One region of the Streptomyces achromogenes genome, then DNA from elsewhere that is predicted to be linked to it. Evidence: riboswitches for the same ligand, from Rfam matches in the RefSeq annotation. Region 1 holds a riboswitch; each other region holds the start of a gene.

Region 1 (6,287 bases):
CCGACCCAGCGTGGGGTCTTTCTGCGCAGCCCCCTGGGCAGCCGGCGCCGGACGCTGCCCGGCAGCAGGGCCTGTTGCTGACGGCAGAACGGCTCGCGGATCTCTCCCCGGGGCAGACCGCCCCGAGGAGGGTAGGGGCAGAGCTGGAACTTGCAGTCGGGCAGACAGGCCGTGCCCGGTGCGGGCGGGGTGGACGTGCCGATGCGCAGTCCGGGCCGCAGCGGCTCCCGGTCCGTGCGGATGCACGGCGGCAACGACATTCCGGGCTGCTCCACACGAGCCAGGCGTTCCTCGACCTCGTCCGGGTGCCCGTCCCGTTCGATGAGGTTCAGCATCACCAGTACGTCGGCGACGAGACGTTGGGCGCGCGGGTCGAGGGTGCTCCAGCCGACCGAGGGCGGAATCCACAGGTGGTGCTTGCGGTATCCCCCGGTGTTGCCCGCGCGGGCGCCGATGTTGTCGGCGACGCCCTTCTCGTCGATCCACAGGAACCGCTCGGGCTGTCCGGTCTCCAGGGCGAGGGCGACCAGGTCGCCGGCCTCGGCGACGAACGGATGCAGGCACCGCCGGGCCGGTTCGCCGAGCTGGTCCGTGTGACCCGGTACCGCGTTCACCGTGCCCGCCATCGACAGCCAGCGCTGCACCGTCCGTACGGCGGTGGCCCCGCCGAGCGGCTGGAACGGCTGATGCCCGTCCGGGCGGCCGCCCACCGTGTCCGGGAGCTCCCACAGGCACAGTGCCTGGAGCAGGCTGAGCTGCGCGTACCAGCAGCGCGACTGCTGCAGCACCGTCTCCGCCTGGCGAATCAGGTCGCTGCGACCCTCCAGATGTGTGTGCGGGTGTCGTGGGCGCCGGTTGGCCGCGTACTTGAAGCCCTGGGCCAGCGCTGCCTCCAGGGCGAGCGGCAGATCGGGGACACCGCCGGTGAACTTCGGGTCGAGGTGACGCAGCCACTTGGTGAGGCGTTCGCCGGCCTCGTCGCGGTGGGCCTCGTCGACGGAGCCCAGGAGCATCGGGAGCATCCAGGCCCGCATCACGAACTCGCGGAAGAGGGCGACCCGTTGCCCTCGGTACTTCCGGTTCAAAGCCCTGCGGTCCTCCTGCAGCCGCTCGATGTCCTCGGCCGACGCGCCCCCCGGGGACGTGCGGGTCGCCCGCGCCCTGCCCATGCGCACGGCCCATGCCTCGTAGGCACGTCTCTTCCATCCCTTCAGATGGTCGAGCCGGTCGTTGTACTCCTTCACGGGATCGCTGTTCAGGCCGACCCGCTCGCGGATCACGGCGAACGCCGCGTTGCCGCCGGCGCCGAACTCCTGGGCGACGACCAGACGGATGGAGTAGGAGGGTTCCTGGATGCCCAGCCGGAAGAGATCCCAGTACAGCGGAGTGGTGTCGATCCGGTCGGAGACCCTGCGCAGCGCGGCTCCCAGCTGTTTGAGCACTCGGCGCTTGGCGTCCCTCAGGGTGCGCCGGTCCCCCTTGATGCCGGGCCAGTGTTCGCGCACCGCGGTGACGATCTCGCTCAGGTGTCCCGGGTCGTCCTCGGCGCTCTCGATCTCCAGGGCGGCCCCGTAGAGGTCCAGGGCCTTGGGGTCGTCGGTGCGGCGGCCGGCGGCGACGCACAGCCGGTGGGCGAGCGGGCGGCCCCGCACCGGTGTCTGCCGGACCACGTCCGCGATCTCCTTCCGGATCTCGGCCCGCACACCGTGCCCCCGGGCCGTGGCGTCCGCCGCCCGCCCACGGGACAGCAGGACGAGGGCGATGAGCAGTTCGCGGCTGGGTCCTGGCGGCTGCAGCGCCTGTTCGGCCAGATCGCCCGCTCCCCGCTCCCCGAGTTGGTTCAGCAGGCGGCAGCCGAAATAGGCCTGGATGATGCTGTGCGGGAAACGGACCCTGTGCTCGAAGCCCTCCACCAGTCTGAGTTTGCTCGCGTGGGCCGCGAAGCGGGCGAGGACGGCATGGCACTGGTCCATGTTGCCCTCCCGCAGCCGCATGCGTTCCTGGTCGCCGAGCCGCTCGCACAGCGCGTCCCAGATCTGCTGCCGATGCCAGTCGGAGAGGGTGACACCGCGCTTGCCGTACCGGTCGAAGCCGCGGCCGGCCCACAGGTGCTCGGCTCGGGTTCGCGCGCGCCGCGCCCGACCGGGGTGCAGGACGTCCGGGTCGAGCAGCTCCGCGAAGCCGACCTCCAGCTTGTCCTCGAGCAGTCCGACACAGGCCAGGGCCGAGACCACCTCGAGCGTGTCGCGGCGCTCCTTCGGGGCCAGCGCGACGTCCTCGCGCAGCTTCCCCTCACACAGCGCCTCGGCCCAGGTGTCGAGCAGCCAGAGCCGCAGGGTGGCACGGTCGCGGCCGCGGGTGTTCACATGCTGCGGATCGCCGTCGGGGCGGTCGAGCTCCAGCATTCCCCGCCGGTGGAGTTCACGGGCGATCTGCAGGTAGATCGGTGACTCGGTCACCTCCGCCGTCTCCACGATCCAGTCCACCCGGCGCTCGTCGGTCCCAGGTACGTCCGCCTCGACGAAGCGCAGCGCTGCTTCCTCGCTCAGCGGTTCCAGCACCACGATCGCGGCGGAGGTGGTCTCCAGCGGGCTGTGCGGCCGGGAGGCGATGACCAGGGGCAGCTTCTCCTCACGGGCGCGCTCGATGGCCCGGCGGATGACGTTGTCCCGGTTCTGCTGGCGGCCGTCGTCGAGAAGGGCCTCCTCAAGGCCGTCGGCGAGGACGACCGGCTTGTCGTCGGCGAGGAGTTGCTGCCACACCCGGTCGGTCTTGCCGCGCGCCAGAATGCCCTTGGGTGACTCCTGGGCGAAGCGCTGCCTGGCCAGACGCTCGAAGTTCAGGTCGGTGCCGTCCGCCGCGTCCCGCAGTCTGATCGGCACCGGTACGGCGTTCTGGCGGGCCAGGAGTTCGGTGAGCCGTACGAGGACGGCGGTCTTCCCCGCTCCGACGCCGCCGACGAGCAGATACGGCCGCCGCGTGTCGCGGTCCCGCAGCCGCTCGGCGATCACCTGGGAGATGTCCTCGCGACCCACGATCTCGCGGGTGTCGTATCCGGCGGTGGGCACCAGTCCGCGCGGATCCCGCAGCGCCTTGGTGAGATAGCGCCGTTTGGTCCAGCGGTACCACCAGAACAGGAAGAGCGCGGCGGCGATCGAGGCGGCGAGGACCGGACCGACGACCTTGAGGACGATCTCGAACCCCTCGTTGTCCTTCCGCCACTTCTCGAAGCGGGTCGTGTGCTGCGTGATGAGGATGAACAGGCCCTCCCCGATCCAGGTGAGCATCGCCAGCACGGCGACCAGCCAGATCGCCCTGGTGACATTGGCGTAGGAGGCCCATCGGCGCCATTTCCTGGGGCGGGTGGTGCCGCGGCGGGCCTCCAGACGGATCGTCAGGGCGTGCCAGCGGCCGACGAACCCGTGCCCCACCCGGTTTCCCGCTCGTCGCAGAACCAGTGTGGCCATCGGCGCGTCGCGCGGTCGCTCCTTGCCGGGCGCATGGCGGACGACCCTCGTCATAGCCTTCTCCTTGCGAACTCCCGGAGTGGTTCCCGGGGACGGAGGACTCGCGGGGCAGCGGATTCGCACGGCGCCGACGGCTACTTCCATGGAATCACTCCGGACACGCTCCGCAACCCGGGCGTCCGGCACACTCGAGGCCATGGACATCGTGATACGACAGGTCACTCCGGGCGAGTACCAGCCCCTGGGCGACATCACCGCCCGCGCCTACCTGGACGACGGTCTCCTCGACTACGGCGAGGAGGACCCGTATCTGCCGGCGCTGAAGGACGTCGCCGCGCGGGCGGCCGCCGCCGAGGTGCTGGTGGCCGTGGACGGCGACCGGCTCCTCGGCGGCGTCACCTTCGTGGCCGGTCCCGGCCCGGTCGCCGACATCGCGCGGCCCGGTGAGGCCGAGATCCGTGCGCTCGCGGTCGCGCACGCGGCGCGCGGCCGGGGCGCCGGAGAGGCGCTCGTGCGGGCATGCCTGGAGCGGGCGCGAGCCACGGAGGGCTGCGCGGCCGTCGTCCTGTCGAGCCAGCGCAGCATGCACACCGCGCACCGGATCTACGAACGTCTCGGCTTCGTCCGCACACCCGAGCGGGACTGGAATCCCGTGCCGCACCTGGACGACTTCACTCTTCTCACCTATCAGTTGACGCTCTGAAACCACCCCGACACAACATCTGGGGGTGGCGTGGCAGGCGAGCACAAGATGTATGCTCATGCTCGCTGTCGCCGCAGGGGAATCCGGTGCGAATCCGGAACTGTCCCGCAACGGTGTACTCGCGTGCATCCCTACCCATATGGGCACGCCTGTTCAGTCCGAGGTCCTGCCGACAGCGCGCCCGGCCGTCCGGTCCGGGTGCCCTGACGTCCGGGCCTCGTGGAGTGGGCCGGTGGACGCGACGCCCCCGCGCGCTCGTGTGCTGCCCCCTGCCCTGCGCCAGGCCCCTTGCCGAGCGAGGGAGAGCCCCACGTGACCATCGCGCCAGCCGAACCGGCCTCAGTCACCGAGCTGAAGACCGACGGTGCCGGGACCGCGTTGCTGCGTACCCTGACCGAGCTGACCGCCGACCTGCCCGACGCCGACCCGGGCCGGGTCGCGGCCGCCGCCCTTCGCGGCCGGTCCGCGCGGGCTGCCTCCGAGATCACCGCGGAGCTGCGCGAACTGGCCACGGAGGCGGCCGCCGGCCTGATCGCCGAGGACCCCGCCTACTCGAAGCTGGCCGCCCGTCTGCTGACCATCGGCATCGCCGCGGAGGCCGCCTCCCAGGGCGTCACGTCGTTCACCGAGTCGGTCGCCGTCGGGCACCGCGAGGGTCTGATCGCGGACCGCACCGCCGAGTTCGTGCGCGTCCACGCGGCCCGCCTCGACGCGCTCGTCGACACCGCGGCCGACGACCGCTTCGGCTACTTCGGACTGCGCACCCTGCACAGCCGCTACCTCCTGCGGCACCCGATCACCCGCAAGGTCGTCGAGACGCCCCAGCACTTCCTGCTGCGCGTCGCCGCCGGTCTGGCCGAGGACGACACCGTCCGCGCCGTGGACGAGGTGGCCGCGCTCTACCGGCTGATGAGCCGGCTGGACTACCTCCCGTCCTCCCCCACACTCTTCAACTCCGGCACCCGGCACCCGCAGATGTCGTCCTGCTACCTCCTCGACTCCCCGCTCGACGAGCTGGACTCCATCTACGACCGCTACCACCAGGTGGCCCGGCTGTCGAAGCACGCCGGCGGCATCGGGCTGTCGTACTCCCGCATCCGCAGCCGGGGTTCGCTGATCCGCGGCACCAACGGGCACTCCAACGGCATCGTGCCGTTCCTCAAGACCCTGGACGCCTCCGTCGCCGCCGTGAACCAGGGTGGCCGGCGCAAGGGCGCGGCGGCGGTCTACCTGGAGACGTGGCACTCCGACATCGAGGAGTTCCTGGAGCTGCGGGACAACACCGGTGAGGACGCCCGGCGCACGCACAACCTGAACCTGGCGCACTGGATCCCGGACGAGTTCATGCGCCGGGTCAACGCCGACGAGCCGTGGTCGCTGTTCTCCCCGGCCGACGTGCCCGAGCTGGTCGACCTGTGGGGCGACGCGTTCGACGCGGCCTACCGCAAAGCCGAGTCCGCCGGTCTGGCGAAGAAGACCATCCCGGCCCGCGACCTGTACGGCCGCATGATGCGCACCCTCGCGCAGACCGGCAACGGCTGGATGACCTTCAAGGACGCCGCCAACCGCACCGCCAACCAGACGGCCGAGCCGGGCCATGTCGTGCACTCCTCCAACCTGTGCACGGAGATCCTGGAGGTCACGGACGACGGCGAGACGGCGGTGTGCAACCTGGGCTCGGTGAACCTGGGCGCGTTCGTCGACACGGCGAGCGGCGGCATCGACTGGGAGCGGCTGGACGAGACCGTCCGCACGGCGGTCACGTTCCTGGACCGCGTCGTCGACATCAACTTCTACCCGACCGAGCAGGCGGGCCGGTCCAACGCGCGCTGGCGTCCGGTCGGGCTGGGCGCGATGGGCCTCCAGGACGTCTTCTTCAAGCTGCGGCTGCCCTTCGACTCGCCCGAGGCCAAGGCCCTCTCCACCCGCATCGCCGAGCGCGTCATGCTCGCCGCCTACGAGGCGTCCGCGGACCTGGCCGAGCGCGGCGGCCCGCTGCCGGCCTGGGAGAAGACCCGTACGGCCAGGGGCGTGCTGCACCCGGACCACTACGGCGTCGAGTTCGCCTGGCCCGAGCGCTGGGCGGCGCTGCGCGAGCGGATCGCCTCGACGGGGCT
Region 2 (6,287 bases), 3.6 Mb from region 1:
AGCACGTACAGCTTGTACGCCTCGGCGGCGAGGTCCCGCTTGACCTGCTCCCAGCCCTCGCGGGCCTTCTCCTCGTTGTCGAGCTGTTGGTCGCGCTGCACCCACGACCAGCCCTCGCCCATCTTGTGCCAGTCGACGGAACCGCCCTCGCCGGACGCCCCCAGCACCCGCAGCGCGTTCTCCTCGCCGACCTTCCACTTCGCCGACTTGACGAACTGGAACACCCCGATCGGCCAGCCCTGGTTCCAGGCCCGCAGCGCGAGCCCGAAGGCGGCGGTCGACTTCCCCTTGCCGATGCCCGTGTGCACCATGACGAGTGCCCGGTTGCGGCGCTGACGCGTCGTCAGTCCGTCGTCCGGCACGACACTCGGCTGTCCCTGCGGCATTAAGCGGCCCTCCTCGAAGTTCCCTGCACGTTCTTCACCAATCCGGCGATGGAGTCCGCCCGCAGCTCGTCCAGCGTGACGGCGGTTCCCCCCAGCTCTGCGGCGAGCTCCCCGGCGAGCCCGAGCCGTACCGGCCCCGACTCGCAGTCGACGACCACGCTCGCGACGCCCTCGGCCGCGAACAGCCGGGCAGCCCGTCCGGCCGTCGCGACCGGCTCGGGACCCCCGGTGGCCCGTCCGTCCGTCACCACGACGACCAGGGCCCGCCGCGCCGGATCCCGCAGCCGCTCCACGCGCAGCACGTCGTGCGCCCGCAGCAGCCCGGCGGCCAGCGGTGTGCGCCCCCCGGTGGGCAGCGACTCCAGGCGTACGGCGGCCGCGTCCACCGAGGAGGTGGGCGGCAGCGCGACGTCCGCGGCCGAGCCGCGGAAGGTGACGAGCCCGACCTTGTCCCGCCGCTGGTACGCGTCGAGCAGCAGCGACAGCACCGCGCCCTTCACCGCGCCCATCCGCTGCCGGGCGGCCATCGACCCCGAGGCGTCCACGACGAACAGCACGAGGTTCCCCTCGCGCCCCTCCCGGACCGCCTGCCGCAGATCGTCGCGCCGCACCACCAGCCCCGGCCCGGTCCGTCCCCGCGCCCGCTGGTGCGGGGCGGCCGCGTGCACGGTCGCCGCCAGGTGGAGCTTGGTGAGGGTGCCCCGGGGGCGTCGCGCGCCGGTGGTCCGGCCGTGCTCGGTGCGCGCCCGCGAGCGACGTCCGGCGGCGCCCTCGCCGATGCCGGGCACGCTCAGCGTCTTCGTGCGGAACGGCTCGGCGGCCCGCACGGGGGACTGCTCCCCGGCTCCCGGGCCGGCCGGCTGCGGCTCCGCGCCGCCCCCCTCGCTCCGCCCGGCGTCGGGGCCGGCGCCGTCGCCCTGCGGCGGCACGGTGGCGTCGGCGGCCTCGTCGCCGGACTGCGGCGGCAGGCCGCCCCCGCCGTCGGGACCGCCGTCAGGGCCGCCCTCGGGGCCCTGCGGGCCGGGGCCGGGGTCCTCGTCGTCCGAGCCGCCGAACTCCTCCAGCGTCTCGTCGAGCTTGTCCTCGTCGAGTCCGGGCGCGTCGAAGGGGTTGCGCCGCCTGCGGTGCGGCAGCGCGAGCAGCGCGGCCTGCCGCACGTCCTCCGCGAGCACGTCGGTCCGTCCGGCCCACGCGGCCAGCGCCGTGGCCGTGCGCGCCATGACGATGTCGGCGCGCATGCCGTCCACCTCGAACGCGGCGCACGTCGCCGCGATCTGCCGCAGCGCCGCGTCGCCCAGCCGCACCGACGGCAGCAGTTCCCGCGCGGCCGTGATCCGGGCGCGGACGGCGGCCTCCTCGTCCGCCCAGCGCGCGGCGAACGCCTCGGGGTCGTCGTCGTGCGCGAGCCGCCGCCGCACCACCTCCACCCGCTGGTCGGGCTCGCGCGAGGCCGCCACCTCCACCGTCAGCCCGAACCGGTCGAGCAACTGCGGCCGCAGCTCGCCCTCCTCGGGGTTCATGGTGCCGACGAGCAGGAACCGGGCCGCGTGCCGTACGGAGACGCCCTCGCGCTCGACGTACGAGGCGCCCATCGCGGCCGCGTCCAGCAGCAGGTCGACCAGATGGTCGTGGAGGAGGTTGACCTCGTCGACGTAGAGGATGCCCCGGTGCGCGTCGGCGAGGAGTCCCGGCTCGAAGGCCTTCACGCCCTCCGCCAGCGCCCGTTCGATGTCCAGCGCTCCCACCAGCCGGTCCTCGGAGGCGCCCACCGGCAGTTCGACCATCCGCGCCGGCCGTGTCTCGGACGCCCCCCGCTCGTGCGGTCCGTCCGGGCAGGCCGGGTCGGGCGAGGCCGGGTCGCAGGAGAACCGGCAGCCGGTCACCGCGTCCAGCGCCGGCATGAGCGCCGACAGCGCCCGTACCGCCGTCGACTTGGCGGTGCCCTTCTCGCCGCGCACCAGCACACCGCCCACCGCCGGCGACACGGCGTTCAGCAGCAGCGCGAGCCGCAGGTCGTCCTGGCCGACGACGGCCGTGAACGGGAAAGGAGTACTCACTTCTCGTTGCCTTCCAACTCGCCCTCCGGCGCGGGACGGACGTCCCGCAGCCGTTCGGTGGTGGCGCGCCGCGGCCACCGGCCGGACTCTTTCTGGAACGGGTCGCCGCCGGCCGACGGCGACGGCCCGGCGCCCACGCGGTCGACCACGCGCCCGCTCGTGCGCCCGCTCACGCGGGCGCTCCCGGGGGAACGAACGGCAGTCCCCGCGGCGCGCCCGACTCGATCAGCCGCCAGAGCGCGTCGGTGTCCGCGTGCTCCTCGATCAGGTCGCCGAGCCGGTCCAGCTGTTCCTCGCGCAGCGCGGCGAACGAGGTGTCGGGAGCGGGCACGAAACGCCGGCCCGCGGCCGCGGCCACCTCGCGCAGGAATGCCCGCCGGAACCCGTCCGACTCCAGCGAGCCGTGCCAGTGCGTGCCCCACACCTGCCCGACCCGGCAGCCGTCCAGGGGGTTCCCGCGGTCGTCGCGCAGGAACGCCTCCCCGCCGTCCACGGTGGCCACCCCGTGGTGGATCTCGTACCCCTCGACGGACTCGCCGAGGGCTTCGCCCACCGGGCGGGTGAGGGTCTTCTCCGGGGCGAACCGCACCCGCACGGGGAGCAGGCCGAGCCCGTCGACCCGGCCGAGCCGGCTCTCGACCTCGTCCTCGATCCGCGTGCCGAGGATCTGGTAGCCCCCGCAGACGCCGAGGACGGGCCGCTGCTCGGCGGCCCGGCGCACCAGCGCGTCGGCGAGGCCGCGTTCGCGCAGCCACTGAAGCGCCCGCACGGTGCCCCGGGTGCCCGGTACGACGACCAGGTCGGCGTCGGCCAGTTCCTCGGGCCGGTCGACGAACCGCACGACGACGCCGGGCTCGGCGGCCAGCGCGTCCACGTCGGTGAAGTTGGACATCAGCGGGACCGCGCAGACGGCGACCCGCAGCACGTCCTCGCCGACCGGCGGAGCGGTGTTCGACTCCCGCACGGTCCCCCGCAGCGAGACCCTCAGCCCGTCCTCCTCGTCGATCCCGAGCCCGTGCCGGAACGGCAGCACCCCGTACGTCCGCCGTCCGGTGAGCCCGTGCAGCATGTCCAGGCCCGGCTCCAGCAGGGAGACGTCCCCGCGGAACTTGTTGACGAGGAACCCGGCGACCAGTTCCTGGTCCTCGGGCGACAGCAGGGCGACGGTGCCGAAGAACGACGCGAAGACCCCGCCCCGGTCGATGTCGCCGACGACGAGCACGGGCAGCCGCGCGCTCCGCGCGATCCCCATGTTCACGATGTCGGTCCGCCGCAGGTTGATCTCGGCGGGACTGCCCGCCCCCTCACAGATCACCGCGTCATACGTGCCCCGCAACTCGGCGAGACAGTCGAGAACGGTGCCGAGGAGTCTTTGCTGCCGGCCCCCGTGGTACCCGCGGGCGCTCATCTCGCCCACCGGCCTGCCCAGCAGCACGACCTGGCTGCTGCGCTCCCCGCCCGGCTTGAGGAGCACGGGGTTCATCAGCGCGGTCGGCTCCACCCGGCAGGCCTGCGCCTGCATGGCCTGCGCCCGCCCGATCTCGGCGCCCTCCCGTGTCACGAAGGAGTTGAGGGACATGTTCTGCGCCTTGAACGGCGCGACCTTGACGCCCTGTCGCACCAGCCACCGGCAGATCCCGGCGGTGACGACGCTCTTGCCGGCGTCGGAGGTCGTGCCGGCGACGAGGAGCCCCCCGCTCATGACTGACGTCCCTTCGCGACCAGGCGCGCGGCGACGGTGACGCCGAGCGCGAGCAGACCGACGCGGCGGGAGAGCCGCGCGGCGCGTTCGATGTCGTGCACGGCGACGGGCCGTCCGGCCGCCCCGTTGAGCACCGGGCGGTGTTCGACCCGGCCGCCGTACGCCAGGGTCCCGCCCAGCCGTACCCCGAGGGCGCCCGCGAAAGACGCCTCCACGGGGCCCGCGTTGGGGCTCGGGTGACTGCGGGCGTCGGCGCGCCAGGCCCGCAGCGCGCCGCGCGGGTCGTCCCCCGCGGCGGCGGCCAGCACGGCGGTCAGCCGCGCCCCGGGCCACCCGGCGAGGTCGTCGAGCCGGGCGGCGGCCCAGCCGAAGCGCAGGTACCGCGGCGAGCGGTGACCTACCATCGCGTCAAGGGTGTTGACGGCCCGGAACCCGACCAGTCCCGGCACGCCGCCCACGGCGCCCCACACCAGCGCCCCGACGACGGCGTCGGAGGTGTTCTCGGCGACGGACTCCACGACGGCCCGGGCGATCCCGTCGGCGTCCAGCGCCTGGGGGTCCCGCCCGCACAGACGCGGTAGCCGTGCGCGGGCCGCCTCGACGTCCCCCGCCTCCAGGGCCCGCCCGATCGCGCGGGCCTCGCGGACGAGCGAACTGCCCCCGACGACGGCCCAGGTGGCGGCGGCGGTCAGGGCGACGGAGGCGGCGGGGGAGTGGCGCACACCCCGTGAGGCGACGGCCCCGAGGGCCACGGCGCCGCCCGCGCACACGGCGGTGTGCAGGGCGCCCCACCCCCGGTTGTCCCGCCACAGCAGCCGTTCGACGGCGCCCGCGGCCCGCCCGAACCCGGCGACCGGATGCCCGCGGCGGGGATCGCCGAGGAGCAGGTCGCCGAGCAGGCCGGCGGCGGCGCCGTACGCGTGGACGCGCTCGGCACCCATCGGGTCAGCCGGCTGTGGGGGCGGGGGTCGGGTCGGTGGTGACGCTCGGTCGGCAGCCGCACATGGCAGAGGTCCTCACTCAGGGTGTCCACGCCCTGGTTCGACGAGACCGGCGGCGAGAGTTCCTGGCTCCCGGGGGTTTCCTCCCGGTGACAGTGGCGGGACCGCGCCGGACTCGCACCGGCTTCCTCTTCTGCCGCCGTAATGGCCCGGGCAGTCCACCACGGGCCCGGAAGGGCCGTCAACTTGCTGTTGACCTGCGCGGGGAGGATGTGCAGAACCCCACACGGCGGGGCCGGCGGGGTTCGGGAACGGGGTGCGGGGAGCGGGTACGGGCACGCGATGCGCGGCCGGGCACGGGAACGGGGTGCGGCACGGCGATCCGTCCCGCACCCCTGAGGCCCACGTCCCGTCGGTCCACGACCCGCCGGACGACGGCGCGTCAGACCACGATCAGCGAGATGCCGTAGGCCACCGCCGCCGCGCAGGCGGCGAAGCACGCGTACGCGCCCGTCACCGCGAGGGCGGCCGAGCCGCCCTCGGCCGTCGCGCGTTCCCTGCGCGACAGGCCCATGACGCCGAGGGTGAACAGGGCGACGAGGCCCACGGTGACCACGAGGCTGACGCCGAACACGGAGCCCAGGGCTGCCCAGTCGATCTTCATGCCGGTTCTCTTCCTTCGTTCCGGTGGCGCGGGCTCAGACGGCCGCGGCCGGGGGAGCGGCGGGGGCGGGCGGCGCGGCCGACGCGGCCGGCGCCGGGATGGTGGCCGTCAGGACCGTCGTGACGTCCTCGGCCGGCGTGCCCGTGGGCGGCGGCGCGACCATGGCGATGGCCGTGGTGATCACACCGGCCGGCTCCTCGGACTCGTTGACGTTCGACGCGTCGACGACCTCGCGCCGGGAGATCTTCCAGATGGCCGCGCTGGAGGCGATCAGGAAGACGGCGACCACGGCCGTGCCCCAGTCGCCGAGCCCGGTGACCGACTCGGCGAGCGCGCCCACCAGGGCGGCGGCCGGGAGGGTCAGACCCCACGCGACGAACATGCGGGTCGCGGTCGACCAGCGGACCACGCCGCCCTTGCGGCCCAGCCCCGCGCCCATCACCGCACCGGAGACCGAATGCGTGGTGGAGAGGGAGAAGCCGAGGTGAGAGGAGGCCAGGATGACCGTCGCGGCACTGGTCTGCGCCGCGAAGCCCT
Region 3 (6,287 bases), 2.6 Mb from region 1:
GGCCTGCCGCAGCGACGAACTCGTCGCGGGCGAGACGAAAACGACCCGGATGGTCACGTGGCGGCTCCTTCTGATGCGGTCATCGACGTACGGGTCTCCCGGCGCGGGGCGCGCAGGGCCTGGTCGCGCGGAGGACGTGGCGGGCAGAGCGCGTTCGCGCGGCGGACGGCGGCGCCGCCCGCCACGCGACACAGGATCAGCCCGCCGACGGCCGTACGCCGCCCGGCCGTCCCGCGTTCCGCCGATCCTCGTTCCCCCGTGTCCCGCTTCGCCGCGCCCGCGTCCTGCTCCTGCCGCCCGCCGTCCTGCTGCTCCCCGTTCCGCTCGGCGGGCAGGGCGCCCAGGAAGCGTATGTGCGGGCGGCCGTCGGGGCCGTGGCGGGTGAGGTCGGCCCGCACGCCGTAGACGTCGGCGATCAGCGCCTCGGTGAGCACCTCCTGCGGTGTGCCGCCGGCCACCGCCCTGCCCTGCTTGAGGACGACGACCCGGTCGCAGTACATCGCCGCCAGGTTCAGATCGTGCAGCGCGACGACAGTGGTCACTCCGAGCTCGGTGATCAGGTCCAGCAGCGCGAGCTGGTGCTGGATGTCGAGGTGGTTGGTGGGCTCGTCCAGCAGCAGTTCCCGCGGCTGCTGGGCGAGCGCGCGGGCGACCTGGACACGCTGGCGCTCCCCGCCGGAGAGGGTGTGCCACAGCCGGCCGGCCTTGTCGGCGAGACCGGTCCGCTCCAGCGCGGAACGGACCGCCGCCTCGTCCTCGGCCGAGGCGGCGCCCCAGGCCCGGCGATGCGGGACACGGCCCAGGCGTACGACGTCCAGGACGCTCAACGCGACCTGCGCGTCGGCCTGTTGCTCCACGACGGCGATCCGCCGGGCGACCGCCCGCCGCCCGAGCTGCGCCAGCGGACGGCCGTCGAGGGTGACGACTCCCGAGGCGGGGGCGAGGACGCCGGCGAGCAGACGCAGCAGCGTGGACTTGCCGGAGCCGTTCGGCCCGAGCAGGCCGGTGACGGTTCCCGGGCGCAGCGCGAGGCCGACCCCGTCCAGGATCAGCGAGCCGCCCGCCGTGTAGACGAGGCGGTCGCCGCGCAGGCCGGCGTCCTCGACGGTCCCGGTCATCGCGCGCTCCTGGTCCGGTACAGCACGAGGACGAACGCGGGGACGCCGATCAGCGAGGTCACCACGCCCACCGGCACCTCCTGCGGGTCCAAGGCGGTGCGGGCGAGGGTGTCCACCCACACCAGGAACACCGCCCCCGCCAGAGAGGTGGCCGGCAGCAGCCGGGTGTGTCCGGGACCGGTCAGGGCGCGGGCCGCGTGCGGGAGCACGAGGCCGACGAAGCCGATCGCCCCCGACGAACTGACCAGAGTGGCCGTCAGCAGGGCGGTGGCGCACAGCAGGACCAGCCGGGTGCGGGCCACGTGCACGCCCAGCGAGGCGGCCGCGTCCTGCCCGAACGCGAAGGCGTCCAGCGTCGTCGCGTACCCCGTGCACACCAGCAGCACCGCGGCCAGCACCGCCAGACCCAGGCCCACGTCCGCCCAGTCGGCCCCGCTGAGCGAGCCGAGCAGCCAGAACAGCACCCCGCGGGTGGTCTCCGCGTCGGCGGTCGTCATGACGACGAACGAGGTGAGCGCCGAGAACAGCTGCATCGCCGCCACCCCGGCGAGCACCACGCGGTCCGTGGCGCCCCCCAGGCTGTGACTGAGCAGCAGCACCAGCGCGAAGGAGACCGCCGCGCCCAGGAAGGCGCCCCCGGACACCGACAGGGCTCCGCCGCCCGCCCCGAGCACGACCACCACCACCGCGCCCGTCGAGGCCCCGGACGAGATCCCGAGGACGAACGGGTCGGCGAGCGGGTTGCGCAGCAGGGACTGCATCACCGCGCCGCACACCGCGAGACCCGCGCCGCACACCGCGGCGAGCAGGGTCCGGGGCAGCCGCAGGTTCCACACGATGCCGTCCCTCAACGGCGTCGACCCGGCCTCTCCGAAGCCGAGATGGGCGGCCACCGTGGACCACACGTCCCCGACCGCGATGTCCGCCGGACCGATGGTGATGGCCACGGCGACGGACGCGCACAGCAGCGCGAGACCGGCCGCCCACAGCAGTACGTGGCGCAGCCCCCGCGCCGCCACCGCGGGCGCGGCGGCCGCCGGTCCCGCGGCGCTCATCCCGCGAGACCGTACGCGCGCAGTGCCGCCGCCACCTTCTCCACGCCCTCGACCGTGCGCACGGTCGGGTTCATCGCCTGCCCGGACAGCAGCACGTACCGCTTCTCGCGTACCGCGGTCATGTTCCTGGTGACCGGATCGGACTCCAGGAACGCGATCTTCCGGGCCGCGGTCTCGGCCGTCTGCTGTCTGCGGGTCAGGTCGCCGATGACGAGGACGTCCGGGTCGCGGTCGGCGACCGTCTCCCAGTTGACCTGCGGCCACTCCTCCTCGGTGTCGTCGAAGACGTTCTTCGCGCCGAGTTCGCGGGTGATGACGCCGGGGGCGCCGCAGCAGCCGGCCATATAGGGGGACTGGGAGTTGGCGAACCAGTAGAGGAGGGTGACGTTCTCGGCATCGAGTCCCGAAGCGGCCCTGCTCACCCGGGTCTTCAGGTCGGCCACCAGTGTCTCGCCCCGCTTCTCCACCCCGAAGACCCTGGCCAGGTCGCGTACTTCGCCGTAGACCGCGTCCATGGTCAGCGGCTCGGTGCGGACGCCGTCGCCGTCGCCGCTGTTGTCCTTGCCGGAGCAGTCGGAGGGGGAGAGATAGGTCGGGACCCCGAGCTTCTCGAACTGGTCTCGGGTGGCCACCCCGCCCTTGCCGAGCGTGGAGGCGAACGAGGCGGCCACGAAGTCGGGTTCGACGTCCAGGACCTTCTCGAAGGAGGGCGCGTTGTCGGCCAGCCGCGTCACCCGGGCGTCGGCCTTCTCGAGGCTCTTGGGCAGCGGATCGGTCCAGGTGGCGGTGCCCGCCATCCGGTCGGCGAGCCCGAGGGAGAGCATGATCTCCGTCGTTCCCTGGTTGAGGGAGACCGCCCGCCGAGGGGGAGCGTCGATCCGCACCCGCTGTCCGCAGTTGTCGAGCGTGACCGGCCGGCCGGCCGTGTCGCTGTCGGCGGGACCGTCGGCGGAGGAGGCGGAGGGGGCGGCGGAGCCGCCGCAGCCGGTCGACAGGAGGACGCCCGCCAGGAACAGGACGGCAGAGCGGACGGGACGTGCGAACGGCACGGAGTTTCCTTCGGCGTCGAGGGCTCAAGCGCGAAGCCCGGTCGTACGGTGCGCTCCTCCGGCCGGTCTGCGACACCGGAGGCCGCCAGCAGGTCTTCGGACTCGGGGTCACCCGGGCGAGGCGCCTTCCCGGAGCGCGTGCGCGCCCCAGTGGCCGAAAGCCCCGCCCGTCGCCCTTACCGCTGCGCGTCAGCTCCGGAGTTCCACCGGATTCCCTGACCCCCGCGCGCCCGAGGGGCGCGCACGAGTACGACTGGCCTCGGCAAGCTACCACAGGCATCGGGGGCCCCGAGGAGGGTGACCTTCGGCACATCGGAGGTCTCCGGCCCGGCAAGTGCTTTCATCGTGCACCTGTTGCTCATCGCGCACTGTTCCCGCAGGGAAAGCACGTGTCACCCGACCTCTGACAGGACGTCACATGGACGCGGGAGAACCGGAGGACGGCCCGGCACTTACTTCCAGGTGCGTGAAGCCGCGGGGGAGGAGACGCTCCAGCCCGCCGTCCCAGCGCCTAGTCTGTGGTCCGGACCCCACCGGGCCTTCCCCCGCAGCGTGGGCGGGATCTCCGCCCGTCACCACCGAGAACAGGCGGCCGAGGGCATGCAGCCACTGCGCCCAGAAGACCCCGAGCAGCTCGGGCCCTACCGGCTCGTGGCCCGGCTCGGCGCCGGCGGCATGGGCCGGGTCTATCTGGCGCGGTCGTCGGCCGGCCGTGTCGTCGCGGTCAAGGTGATCCGTCCCGAGATGGCGGACGACGACAACTTCCGCATTCGCTTCCGGCGGGAGGTGGCGGCCGCGGCGGCGGTCGGCGGCGCCTACACGGCGCACGTCGTGGACGCCGCCCCGGACGACGAGACGCCCTGGCTCGCCACCGACCACGTACCCGGCCCCACCCTGGCCGAGGCGGTCGCCGCCCACGGGCCGCTGCCGGTGGAGACGGTCCTCGCGCTGGGCGCGGGCGTCGCCGAGGCGCTCATGGCGGTGCACGCCGAAGGGCTCGTGCACCGTGACCTCAAACCGTCCAACGTGCTGCTCGCGGCGGACGGCCCGCGGGTCATCGACTTCGGCATCGTGCGCGCCCGTGACGGCTATGAACTCACCGGTTCCGGCACGCTGTTCGGCTCCCTCGACTACATGTGCCCGGAGCAGGCCACCGGGGACCCGATGGGCCCTGAGGGCGACGTCTTCTGCCTCGGCTCGGTGCTCGCCTTCGCCGCGTCCGGCCGCTCGCCGTTCGGCGGGGCGGTGGGCGCGGCGCTGCTCTACCAGGTGGCCCACGGGTCGCCCGACCTGAGCCAGGTGCCCGAACCGCTGGACAAGATCATCAGTCTCTGTCACGCCAAGGACCCGGCCCTGAGGATCCACCCCGACCGGCTCTCCGCGGCCTGCGCTCCCGGCGGCGCCGAACAGGTGCTGACACAGGGCTGGTTGCCCGCGCCCCTGGCCGCCATGGTCGCCGCCCACCGGGCGGCCGTGCGGGACCTGGACCGCCTGGCGGCGGCGGACGTGGTCCCGCGGCCCGGCGCCTTCGCGCCGCCGGCGCCGACGCCCGACCCGGAGCCCGTCGCAGAACCTTCCGAGCCCTACCGGCGGAGGGCGGCCCACCCGGCCGCCGACCGGCCGGCGTATGGCGCTGCCGACAGCGAATGCGCAGGCGAGAGCGGGGGCGGAAACCGGAACGGAAACAGAACCGGAAACGGAAACCGAAGCCGCGGCGAGGGCGCCGGGGCCGTCGGCGGTGTGCAACCCTCCACGGTGCTGCCGGGAGCCGAGTCGTTCGTCTCGCCGGACGAGCCGGCCCACGCCCACGCCCGAGCTCAAGACCACGCCCAGGCCCGACGCCTGGCCCAGCCGCTGACCGAGGCGCAGGCGCTCACGCGGGCCGAGTCCCGGGCAGAAGCACGAGCCCGGGCCGCAGCCCGGACCGCAGTCGAGGCCGCAGCCCGGGCCGCGGTGCGGTCCGAAGCCCCGTCGCGGGACGAGGCCGAAGACCAGCCCGAGGCGCGAGCGCAGGCGTCCCAACCGGCGTACGTCCGGTCGAAGGCGCCGGGTCCGGCGCCGTCGCCGCAACCGGCGTCGAAACGTTCCGCCGCGCCCGCGCACCACCGCGCGCCCGTGCGCACCGCAGTCACCCGGCGCACGGTCCTGGCGGCGACCGCCGGCACCGCGCTGGTAGCCGGTGCGGCATTCGCCCTCCGCGGAACGCCGGGCGCGGAATCGGCGCGTCCGCTCGGCCGGGCCCCCGAGCCGGCCTGGGTCTACCGGGGCGCACCGCTGCTGCAGGCCCCGGCCGTCTTCCACGACGGCACAGCCCTGCTGAAGACCCGTCCCGGTGACATGATCGGCCTGGACGTGAAGAACGGCTCGCGGCCCCGTTGGGTGTACCAGGGGATCAGCCTCTCGCCCGGGCCCGTCCTGCTGGTCCACGGCGCGGCGGTCGCGCTGGGTGCGGGCGCGACGGTGATCGGCGTGGACCCGGTGGGCGGCGCGGAGCGGTTCACCCTCGACTTCGGCGAGGACTACCGGTTCGACCAGTTGCTGGGCGGCTACGACGATCACAGCGTCTCGGTGCTCGGCGCCAAGCTGCAGCGCCGGTCGGGGGAGCAGGGCGTGGCGACCTCCACGGACTCCGTGTTCGGCGTCGACATCGCGGCGCGTCAGGCCCTTGTCATACCGATCGATCCGCAGGACGTCGGCATCGCGCTGCGGCCCGTCATCACCGACGAGTACTTCGTCTACGCCGACGGACTGCGCAACGTCGCCGTCCGCGGCACCCGTGACAGCGGCAGCCTGCGCTGGCGGCACCAGGTCGGATACGACCTCAGGCCGGGCCTGGCCGTGCTCGGGCAGACCGTCTTCGCGATCGGCTCCGAGCTCATCGCCCTCGACCTGGGCACCGGCAGGCTCCGATGGAACACGAAGGCGGAACGGGGCATGTACGCCTCCCTCGGAGCCGTCGGCAACACCGTCTACGTCACCGGCACGGACCCTTGCGGCGTGTACGCCTTCGACGCGCGCAACGGCTCCCGGCGCTGGTTCTGCGAGACGCCCCGCCTCGACATGGA

What was found. A riboswitch is a leader RNA that binds a small molecule or an ion and turns the genes downstream of it on or off. The one in region 1 is predicted to bind cobalamin.
Region 2: another riboswitch for cobalamin. It lies ahead of QF032_RS09935 (cobalamin biosynthesis protein); the one in region 1 lies ahead of QF032_RS26165 (ribonucleoside-diphosphate reductase subunit alpha).
Region 3: another riboswitch for cobalamin. It lies ahead of QF032_RS36770 (ABC transporter substrate-binding protein); the one in region 1 lies ahead of QF032_RS26165 (ribonucleoside-diphosphate reductase subunit alpha).

What each region holds. Positions count from the first base shown of each region.
Region 1 covers NZ_JAUSYH010000001.1:5,785,394-5,791,680, reverse strand. Annotated here, with positions in the region: gene QF032_RS26175 (ATP-binding protein) at 1-3,521, opposite strand, end outside; gene QF032_RS26170 (GNAT family N-acetyltransferase) at 3,664-4,170, shown strand; cobalamin riboswitch at 4,223-4,358, shown strand; gene QF032_RS26165 (ribonucleoside-diphosphate reductase subunit alpha) at 4,483-6,287, shown strand, end outside.
Region 2 covers NZ_JAUSYH010000001.1:2,193,526-2,199,812, reverse strand. Annotated here, with positions in the region: gene cobO (cob(I)yrinic acid a,c-diamide adenosyltransferase) at 1-386, opposite strand, end outside; gene QF032_RS09950 (putative cobaltochelatase) at 386-2,443, opposite strand; gene QF032_RS09945 (hypothetical protein) at 2,440-2,616, opposite strand; gene QF032_RS09940 (cobyric acid synthase) at 2,613-4,145, opposite strand; gene QF032_RS09935 (cobalamin biosynthesis protein) at 4,142-5,086, opposite strand; cobalamin riboswitch at 5,187-5,324, opposite strand; gene QF032_RS09930 (hypothetical protein) at 5,529-5,750, opposite strand; gene QF032_RS09925 (inorganic phosphate transporter) at 5,785-6,287, opposite strand, start outside.
Region 3 covers NZ_JAUSYH010000001.1:8,362,233-8,368,519, forward strand. Annotated here, with positions in the region: gene QF032_RS36755 (histidine phosphatase family protein) at 1-57, opposite strand, end outside; partial or broken gene QF032_RS36760 (ABC transporter ATP-binding protein) at 333-1,118, opposite strand; gene QF032_RS36765 (FecCD family ABC transporter permease) at 1,115-2,173, opposite strand; gene QF032_RS36770 (ABC transporter substrate-binding protein) at 2,170-3,222, opposite strand; cobalamin riboswitch at 3,313-3,439, opposite strand; gene QF032_RS36775 (protein kinase domain-containing protein) at 3,775-6,287, shown strand, end outside.